DNA from 3 places in the Rothia sp. HMSC067H10 genome. Region 3 is predicted to be linked to each of the others. Evidence: riboswitches for the same ligand, from Rfam matches in the RefSeq annotation. Region 3 holds a riboswitch; each other region holds the start of a gene.
The links. Region 3 has a riboswitch for S-adenosylmethionine ahead of HMPREF2756_RS00520 (bifunctional o-acetylhomoserine/o-acetylserine sulfhydrylase). Riboswitches for the same ligand answer to the same signal wherever they lie in the genome.

Region 1 (3,243 bases), on a different contig from region 3:
TTATGAGATTAATCTCAATCTCTGGTGAAGGTTCAGGGCTTATCTCACGTCATATCTTCCGCGTAATTTGAGGATGCCCAGATCGGGGCGAGTAAGCGTTTTATCGTAAAGATTTCATGTGTATCTTACATTGTTTAGGATTTTTGGGGTATATCCCGTAAAATTATTACTGGCGTGTAATCCGAGCGCCACTTATTCACCCAACCACTCATAGGAGTCATTGTGACCCACGCATCTACGCGGGGAGGTCTGACGCGCCGTCGTGTTCTGGCGGGCGCCGCATGGACAACCCCAATTATTGTTTCTTCCGCTGTAGTTCCGGCTTATGCGGCTTCGTATGATGACACACGCCCTGACTACGGTATTTTTACCCAGGCGTTCGTCACCCACCAGGAACTAGACACTAACAGTTTCCTGGGGCTAGATTCATTTAGCGGCCCGGTTGAGAACGAGCAGGCCAATGTTCCAGCAGGTTCCAGTGGTCTCTACTCGGCTGGCGGCGGTAAGTTTACCCCCGGCGGCAGCATCGGCAAGGCAAAGTGGGGCGGTGCAGGTTTCTGGTTCTCAGCACCCAAGGCAACCACTAAAGACGGCAAGCAGACATACTACTCGGGCACCACTACCCTACTCGCCGGTGCGCGCCTGCGCTTGGAGCACCGTTTCGTTTTCCCCGACTGGGCCGAGATCGACGGGGCAGAACCTCCGGGCTGGAATAAAAATACTAACGATTTTGCGGTTTCCCTCGTCGTCAATCCCACGCCAGAAAACGGCGATAACCCTAAGCTCGTCGCCTTCAACGGTGGTGCTATGTACGGTACCTTCAGCGAGATGACCTCTAACGGTAATGAGCTGATAGGTTACGTTGATATCAAGCTTGAGCAGGATGTTGTAGCTTCCAGCCACAATGGCGGCGGAACTCAGGTCTACAACCAGATCTTGGCCAGCCAGTTCGGTACACATTTTGAAGATTTCTATCTCGAACGCTACGGTGTGACCACCACCTTGACGATCCTCAGCGGCACTCTGCGCTACGAACCTGAGAATGGTGCCCCCAAGAGCGATATTGACCTGACCGGTCAGCAGGCTGTGGCATCCATCGATCATGTTGGCGAACCTGAGAATCCAGATCCGAGCACTCCCAGCACCCCCAGCGACAAGTCAAAGTCCAACTCGACGGGATCAACGGGTGACCAGAAAAACAAGGATCAAGAGAGCGACTTCACCGTCCGTAACGACATTCAGATCGATCCTAACGACTGGTTATCCGGGCAGAAAAACCCTAACGGAGCCTCGAAAGGCTCAACCAACGCACAAAAACAGAACTAATCGGTAATTTTGGGTGAGTAAACGGCACTCCCACCGGATAAATCCTCTTGACGAGGCGCATCCCGGTGGGAGTGTTTTTCTTGCACTGTTCGCGAGCAGGTGGTTTTTGACCCGAGCAGGTAGGAAAATCCTACCTTGTCGGCAAAATCCTACCTGCTCGCGGTATTGGGGTGTGGTGTGGATGCGTGGGCATGGGTGCAATGTTGCGGAATGTTACGAACGTGGCGCATACATACGCAATATGACGGGATGCCTTTGCACCTGCGCCAGCTACAAGGTTTACTAGATTGGTAATCCATCTAGAGCGACCGAGAGACCTGGCTCGACGACGTCGCAGCAACCTCGCCTGCGGTGGCGCATCATGCGCCTTCATAACGCCGAAGGTGCTAACGCCAGCAACCGATGGGAGATACTGTGGGACTTCCCTCCCCTTTTTCATTCACGAATCCTCTAGCACCCACCCCCAACCCTGCGCATGAATCTGACGAGGCGCGGGTAGCGTTCTGGGAAAAACAAGCCGAGCGCCTAAGCTGGGGCAAGACCTGGGACAACGCACACACCTTCCACAAACCGCAGGTTATCGGAACCGATGCTGAGGGCATCGAAGAATACTCCGTACCCGAGATTAAGTGGTTCGAAGGCGGCAAACTCAACGTCGCCTACAACTGCGTGGACCGCCACGTGGAGGCAGGCCGCAGCGACAAAGTAGCCCTCTATTTCGAGGGCGAACCCGGCGACCGTGAAGCTATCACCTACGCCGAACTGCAGCGACGCATCGCCCGCGCCGCCAACGGCCTGCTCAAACTCGGCGTGCGTAAAGGCGACCGTGTAGTAATCTACCTGCCGGTTATTCCCGAAACCATTATTTTCACGCTTGCGTGCGCGCGGATCGGCGCAATTCATTCGCTCGTGTTCGGCGGGTTCTCGGCGGAGGCGCTGAAGTTCCGGGTGGAAGACACCGGCGCGAAGGTTCTGATCACCACCGACGGGCAGAACCGCCGCGGCAAGGTCGTGCCCGTGAAGGTGAACGCCGATGAAGCATGCTCAGGTGAGAACAATATTGAGCACGTGATCGTGGTGGACCGTACAAGCGCCGCAGACCCCGTGGCGCACGCGCAGGTTCCCTGGACGACCGGGCGCGATATTTGGTACCACGACCTGGTGGACGATCAGCCCGATACCCATGAGTACGAGCTGCACGATGCCGAAGACCCGCTGTTTATCATCTATACCTCCGGCACCACGGGCAAACCCAAGGGCCTGGTGCACACGATGGCGGGGTATTTGGTGCAGACCGCATACACCCACGCGCTGCTGTACGATCTGCTGCCAGACTATGTGGATGACGACGGGGTGCTGCGCCCCGATGAGCTGTCTGCCGTGAACGATCCGACGAAGGTCGAATCGACTGTGCACTGGTGTACCGCCGATCTCGCGTGGGTGACCGCGCACACCTACGAAATCTATGGTCCGCTCGTGAATGGGGTGACCGAGGTTATTTTCGAGGGTACCCCCAATACTCCGCATTACGGTCGTCATTTCGAGGTTATCGAACGCTATGGCGTCACCAACTATTACACCGCTCCAACCCTGATTCGTTCCCTCATGGGGGCTTTTCCTGACGGCCCCGAACCCGGAAAATACAACTTCTCATCCGTGCGTCTGCTCGGGTCTGTGGGCGAGTCCATTAACCCTCAGGCGTGGAAGTGGCTGCGCAAGCACGTGGGTGGGGGTACCGCATCGTTTATCGATACGTGGTGGCAGTCCGAGACCGGCTCGACCATCTGCTCCCCACGGCCACACGACCCCGCCTTCGCGCCCGAAGGGACCTTCCCCGAAGGTACCCCGCACTGCACTCCCCTTCCCGGATGCGCCACCCGCGAAGTCCCCGGAGTCTCGGTGCGCATGGTGGACGAG
Region 2 (3,243 bases), on a different contig from region 3:
CCTCGCCGTCCAGGTAGTACCAGGTGCCGTTTACCTTCTCGAAGCGGGATTTTTCGTGCATGGTGCCTTTCACGCGTTCTTCGGCGGACGTGCCGGGAACTGAGCGGTAGTACGCCACAAACTCGACCGTACCCACCGCATCGAAGGGACCACCCGAAGAGCCCAGAATATCCAGCCGGTACCAGCGCAGCGTTTCATCCAGCGTTAACTCGGCGGGGCGCGTATGCGGGTGCCAGCTCGCCAGCAGGTAGGGCGCATCGTGTAGGGCGAAGGCGGTAAATCGCGAGCGCATCAGAGCCAGCGGCGTGGGCGCGCCCAAGGTTCCGGATGCGGCAAACTCGCCCAGGTACCGCCCGCAGCAGGCACCGTATACCTCGCCGCTTGTGCAGGGGCAGCGGGTTTGAGGATCATGCAGGGTTGTTTCGCTCATGCACCCCATTTTAAACGTGCGTAAAAAAAGAGCCTTTATTCGAATAAAGCGGCATTTTTAATGCTTTATTCAAATAAAGGCTCTTTTTATCATCCCAGGAGGGAAGATTTTACAACCATGCGTGCAGGAACAGCGGGTTTAGTTCGCGATAGCGCGTGCCGGGGTGTCTGCCGTGGAGGGCTTACCCACGTAGGCGCCGCGGTATTTCGCGGCCGGGTGGGAGTCTGCAACCTTAGTCTGGCCCTTACCGAACAGGCTTTCGCGCAGGGTCTCACCTTCGTAGGAGGTGCGGTAGCGTCCACGCTTTTGCAGCTCAGGAACCACGAACTCGATGAAGTCCTCGAAGGAGCCGGGTGAAACGTGGTATGCCAGGTTAATACCGTCCAGGCCGCCTTCATCAATCCAGCGTTCGAGTTCGTCGGCCACCTGCTGCGGGTCGCCCACAATAACCTCGCCCATACCGCCGATAGTGCAGTGCTCGGCAATATCCTTACGCGTCCATTGCTTATCCTTGGCTTGCAGGGTGAAGGGGGTGAGGAAGGACTGAATCGACTCGGTCTTCACATAGTTGAGTACCTCGTCCTCGTCGAACTGCGAAAGATCCACGCCGGACCAGCCGCCGATAATGGCCTGCGAAGATTCCAGGTTCACGTACTTGCGGTACTCTTCGTACTTTGCCTTCGCCTTCTCTTCGGTCTCGTCCACAATAATGGAGAGCATCGCGAAAACCTTGATTTCGTCGCGGCCGCGGCCGTTCTCTTCGGCGCGGTCACGGATACGGTCGGTAATAATGCGGGTCAGATCGGGGCGGAGCGCACCGATAAACACAACTTCGGCATGCTTGCCCGAGAACTTCTGCCCGCGGCTGGATGCGCCCGCCTGGAAAATCACGGGGGTGCGTTGGGGGCTGGGCTCGGTCAGACCCGCACCAGGCACGCTGAAGTACTTACCCTTGTGCTGAATCGGGTGCACCTTGGCGGGGTCGGCGTAGATACCCTTCTCGCGGTCTTTGACGACCGCGCCGTCTTCCCAGGAGCCTTCCCAGAGCTTGTAGCAGACATCCAGGAACTCTTCGGCGAGTTCGTATCGGGTGTCATGCTCAATCTGGGTTTCGAGGCCCTGACATTCGGCTGCGGAAGGCAGGTATGAGGTCACCACATTGAAGCCCACACGCCCGTTAGTGAGGTGGTCGAGAGAAGCGTACTTGCGGGCAAGCGTGTAAGGCTGCTCGTAGGTGACGGCTGAGGTCACGCCGAAGCCCAAGTGCTCGGTTACGGCGGCCATTGCGGAGATCTGCATAAACGGATCGTTCACGGGCACCTGCGCGCCACCTTCGATAGCAGGTGCAGCGGAGTTCTTGTAAATATCGTAGATGCCCACAACATCGGCTAGGAATACGCCGTCGAAGAGGCCCTTCTCAAGGATCTGTGCCAGGTCGGTCCAGTATTTGATGGTGTTGTACTCGGTAGCGCGGGAGCGGGGGTGGCGCCAGAGGTCGAAGCTCTGGTGACCCACACAGGTCATGTCGAATGCGTTAACTGCGATGCGCTTCTTCTGCTCAGCCATCTACGTATCCTTTCGCGAATGTTAGGGTGTTCCTGCACCCCGCGCGCCGCCCCCTTTATAGGTGGTGGCCTTCTTGGTGTTCCAAGTTGTGCAGGTGGCGCATTCGCGCCGTACTTGCTTCGTGTCCCTTGAAGCCAGATCATCATCTGGAGCACCCCGCTACGGGAGAGGGTTGCCGCCCGGCTAGCCAGAGCTTTACGCCGGGACTCATAATCCTTGATTTTGAGTGTATAAGGGGTGTCGTGGTCGGTGCGATATTATGACGAATATTAATGTTTGTGACTGTCGCCCGTAATATTAAGGGCCGCGTACGTCGCCCGGCGGACAGCAGTGTTCTTTCGAATGCGACGGCAAAATTCGGGAGCAATAATTTGCAGCGGGAGCGTGTTTAACGCTCCCGCTGCAATTCTTCGCTCCTCATTTTAGGAAAAGCGTCGAATTATTTAGGAAATGAGGTCCATTTTGCGGGCATCATCCGCAGTGATGGGGTTTATTTCCACCTTGGGCTCAGGGATAGTCTCGTCAGCACCTCGTCCAAACACAACTGCAAAGCTCAGTTTTTTCAGGTCACTTGGTGCCGTCAGCCAGCCTTTCATTCCGTCACGGTTAAGATCAAGAGCATAGATTCCATGGTCGATTTCGCCATTACCGTTGAGATCGACAGGTCCATCTGCTGGTCTCAGTACGGCCTCTGAATTGGGCCGATACATGTACCCACGCGCTTGGGGACCAAAGCCTTTGCGTTCGTCCAAGGCCCATTCTTTAAGGGTCGGCATATCCTGCTGCAGGTATCCGAAATATTTGGTTCCATCCGCCTTGGGCACACCGGTAAGCTGATAGTTGTAATTCATAACGCTGAAGTACTGTGGTTTACCTTTTTCGCCTTTCTCATCGGCATCACCACCGTGCTGCAGGCCGAGGTTATGCCCCAGCTCGTGAATAAAAGTACCCACGCGAATATCGCTCATATTACCTTTATTGTTATTCCAGTGTGTCTTCCCCACAGTCACCATGAAATCACGACCTCCCAATTGTCCCAATCCTGATGAGCCGCTCTCCCCATTTTGTTGTTGCACGTAGTAGTCGCCCCAAACCATATAATGAAAGAGTCCATCACGACGCTGATTAAAATGAGAAGCTTTAAACCTGGCCCAGTTCCCAGCGTTGTTACCTATATCGTCGCTGAGCACTTGCCACTTGACCTGTTCGCCTCCTCCCAAGTTGTACTTAGGTCCCCGGGCGGCACC
Region 3 (3,243 bases):
AGATATTGGGGGCGATCACAAAATATTTGGTGGTATCGACCACCGCGCCCGGCCCCACAATACCTTCCCACCAACCATCACTTTCGACTGCGCGAATACTGGGTGCAGGCATATCCGATGTGGGAATCCCGCGCGAAACATGGGTGTCGCCGGTGAGGGCGTGCAGAATAAGAATCGCGTTGTCCCCAGCTTCGTTAAGAGTCCCCCACGTCTCGTAGCTAATGTTCACCTGTGGAAGCACGGTACCGTTTTCGAGGGTGAAATCACCGATCGCCATCTGCCGCAGGTACCCCTGAGCGCTGGGATACTGCAGCTGCGACAGATAGGTGGCGTGTACGGTATTTTCCGTCATGTTTTCTCCTGGGTAACCGGTAGTTGGTAATGGCAGGCGAGAAACCAATACCGCGACCGGACACTTACTGTGCAGCCCGGTCGCGGCGGTGCAGGTTAGGCGTTCAGAGTCGCAAAGCCCAGTTCAAGATCTGCAATAATATCGTCAATATTTTCGATACCTACAGAGAGGCGCACGAAGTTTTTGCTCACACCGATTGCCTCTAGCTCTTCTTCAGAAAGCTGCGAGTGAGTGGTGGATGCGGGATGAATCACGAGCGAGCGTACATCGCCGATATTCGCCACATTGGAATGCAGCTGCAGAGCATCCACAAAGGTGCGAGTCTGTTCCAGGTCGGCGTCTTTGAGAGTGAATCCCACGACGGCGCCCGGCCCCTTCGGCAGGTACTTCTGGGCTCGCTCGTACCAGGGCGAGGAAGGCAGACCGGCCCAGATCACCTGATCGACCAGCGGATGCTCCTCCAACCAGTTTGCGACCTTGGTCGCGTTCTCGATATGGCGTTCGATGCGCAGGGAAAGAGTCTCCAGACCGATACCAATGTTGAAGGCGTTGGTTGGAGAGATCGCCGCCCCGGTGTCGCGCAGAAGCGAAACTCGCGCCTTGAGAATATAGGAAAGGTTCGCACCAAAAGCGGAGTCTTTGCCCAAGTCACGGGCATAAACTAGACCGTGGTAACCGGGGGCAGGTTCGTTGAACTTGGGGAATTTTTCGGGGTCGGCACCATAGTCGAAATTGCCGGAGTCCACGATAACGCCGCCGATTGAGGTGCCGTGCCCACCTAGATATTTTGTGGCGGAATGGATTACCACATCCGCACCAAATTCGATGGGGCGCACCAAATATGGGGTGGAAACAGTGTTATCGACGATTAGGGGAACACCATTGTCGTGGGCGATCTGGGCGATAGGCTCGATGTCGAGCACATCGTTCCGGGGGTTAGGTACGGTTTCTCCGTAGAAGAGTTTCGTGTTGGGGCGAACCGCATCGCGCCATTGCTGCAGGTCGTCCGGGTTTTCAACAAACGTAGTTTCAACGCCGAGGTCGGCAAGCGTGTATTTAAGTAGGTTGTAGGTTCCCCCATAAATCGATGGGGAAGCCACGATATGGTCGCCCGCACCCGCAATGTTGAGAATCGCATAGGTAATAGCCGCTTGGCCTGAGGCCAGCAAAAGCGCCCCTACTCCCCCTTCGAGGGATGCGATGCGGTTTTCGATAACCTCTTGGGTGGGGTTGTTCAGACGGGTATAGATAGGCCCAAGCTCAGCTAGAGCAAAACGGTTAGCGGCCTGTTCTGCGTTCTCGAAAACGAACGAGGTGGTCTGGTAGATAGGTAACGCCCGAGCTCCCGTTGCAGCATCCGGTGCCTGCCCCGCGTGAATCTGGCGGGTTTCAAATTTCCAACCGGCGGGGTTGGCGGGAGTCGGGACTGTAGTGTTGCTCATGCGAAGCTCCTTGTGATAGTTCAGGGGGCCGCATGCCGATTTCGGTACAGAGTTCTTGGGTTTTCTTCTCTGCAAACGAAAAAACGATGTACCAGAATCGGGCACATCGGTCCCGCGCTTGCGTTGTACTTTGTGTTCAACGCCTGGTCCTCACCCAGGGCACCCCACCGCGGAGGAGGGTTGCCGGCCAGCTAGCTGGGGCTTATCACTGGCTCTCATGACCTGCATCTAGAGTTTCATAGGAAGCGCACATGGTCAAGCGGGATGCGTGTTTTCGGCGCATTGTTGCAAAGATGACGTTTTATGAACTGTTTTCGCGACAGCCTATTGTTTGGGAGAAACACCAATACTTATGCGCTTGTGACCGTGCCTATGTTGTACCCGAACCGCTAAAGCCATGTGATCTGCCGTTAGCCGTCGCTAAATTACCATCAGTGTAGGCAATCGTGAGCCATGCTACACTGATTGAAACCTTGAATCTAGGAGTGATGAGGTATGACCTCCCGCTAAAGTCGCACCGGCTCGCGGAATGCCCGCCCCGATGGTGGGCTCTAAAAATTTTAGAAATAACCCTGCTTTGGTTCGATACATTTCAGAAGCGCATAGTGAGCGCTTGGGACACCAAAGTTCTGAGGGTTTTATTGTTATACCTTCCGCATCTGCAGTCGGTGACTTGGGATTATTCAGGCACTAAGAAGTGCCTCTCTCACGACTATTCATCTCACCCGTCCCACGTATTGCGGGCGTGCGAACACCATGCTCAAGAGGCTTCGGGTGACTAAGCACCGCAAGGTTTTATCACAATGTCTACAATCCTTGACGCGGCACAGCTATGCCGCACCTTTGGCAAGGGTGAACGCGCTTTCACCGCTGTCGATAATGTTTCGCTCAGTATAAGCTCCGGCGAAATCCATGCTCTGCTCGGTCCCAACGGAGCTGGGAAAACAACAATTGTACAGATGTGCGCAACACTGTTGACTCCCACAAGCGGTACCGTTCGCATCGACGGGGTGGATGCGCTTGCGCACCCCCAGCGTGCGCGCGCGTCCCTGGGACTTGTACTCGGCGGGGATACCGGGTTCTATCCGCGAGCATCCGCCCGCGATAATCTTCTCTTCTTTGCCGACCTTGCCGGAGTTAGCGCGCGCAAACGCCGTACCCAGGTGGCGAGCGCTTTGGAACGGGTCGATCTTGCAGATGTCGCCGCGAAGAAGGTACAAGAGTTTTCCCGCGGTATGAAACAACGTCTGCACATCGCACGGGCACTGCTGGGCGAGCCGAAACTGCTGCTTTTGGATGAGCCGACGAATGGGCTTGACCCAGATATTTCGCTGACAATTCGCCAGTTGATTCGTTCCCTCGCTGATGACGGCACCGCCATTTTACTCACGAGCCATCTGCTGGGCGAGATTGAGGAGTTAGCGCATCGGGTCACGGTCATCGGTGCCG

Region 1: linked by a shared signal. The riboswitch ahead of HMPREF2756_RS06225 (AMP-binding protein) and the one ahead of HMPREF2756_RS00520 (bifunctional o-acetylhomoserine/o-acetylserine sulfhydrylase) in region 3 are both predicted to bind S-adenosylmethionine.
Region 2: linked by a shared signal. The riboswitch ahead of HMPREF2756_RS06205 (LLM class flavin-dependent oxidoreductase) and the one ahead of HMPREF2756_RS00520 (bifunctional o-acetylhomoserine/o-acetylserine sulfhydrylase) in region 3 are both predicted to bind S-adenosylmethionine.

Annotation. Positions count from the first base shown of each region.
Region 1 is NZ_KV802313.1:87,552-90,794, forward strand. Features, by position in the region: gene HMPREF2756_RS06220 (hypothetical protein) at 223-1,326, shown strand; SAM riboswitch class I at 1,619-1,735, shown strand; gene HMPREF2756_RS06225 (AMP-binding protein) at 1,741-3,243, shown strand, end outside.
Region 2 is NZ_KV802313.1:82,005-85,247, forward strand. Features, by position in the region: gene HMPREF2756_RS06200 (YchJ family protein) at 1-430, opposite strand, end outside; gene HMPREF2756_RS06205 (LLM class flavin-dependent oxidoreductase) at 569-1,996, opposite strand; SAM riboswitch class IV at 2,102-2,211, opposite strand; gene HMPREF2756_RS06210 (zinc-dependent metalloprotease family protein) at 2,440-3,243, opposite strand, start outside.
Region 3 is NZ_KV802271.1:109,413-112,655, forward strand. Features, by position in the region: gene HMPREF2756_RS00515 (homoserine O-acetyltransferase MetX) at 1-352, opposite strand, end outside; gene HMPREF2756_RS00520 (bifunctional o-acetylhomoserine/o-acetylserine sulfhydrylase) at 448-1,794, opposite strand; SAM riboswitch class IV at 1,904-2,017, opposite strand; gene HMPREF2756_RS00525 (ABC transporter ATP-binding protein) at 2,598-3,243, shown strand, end outside.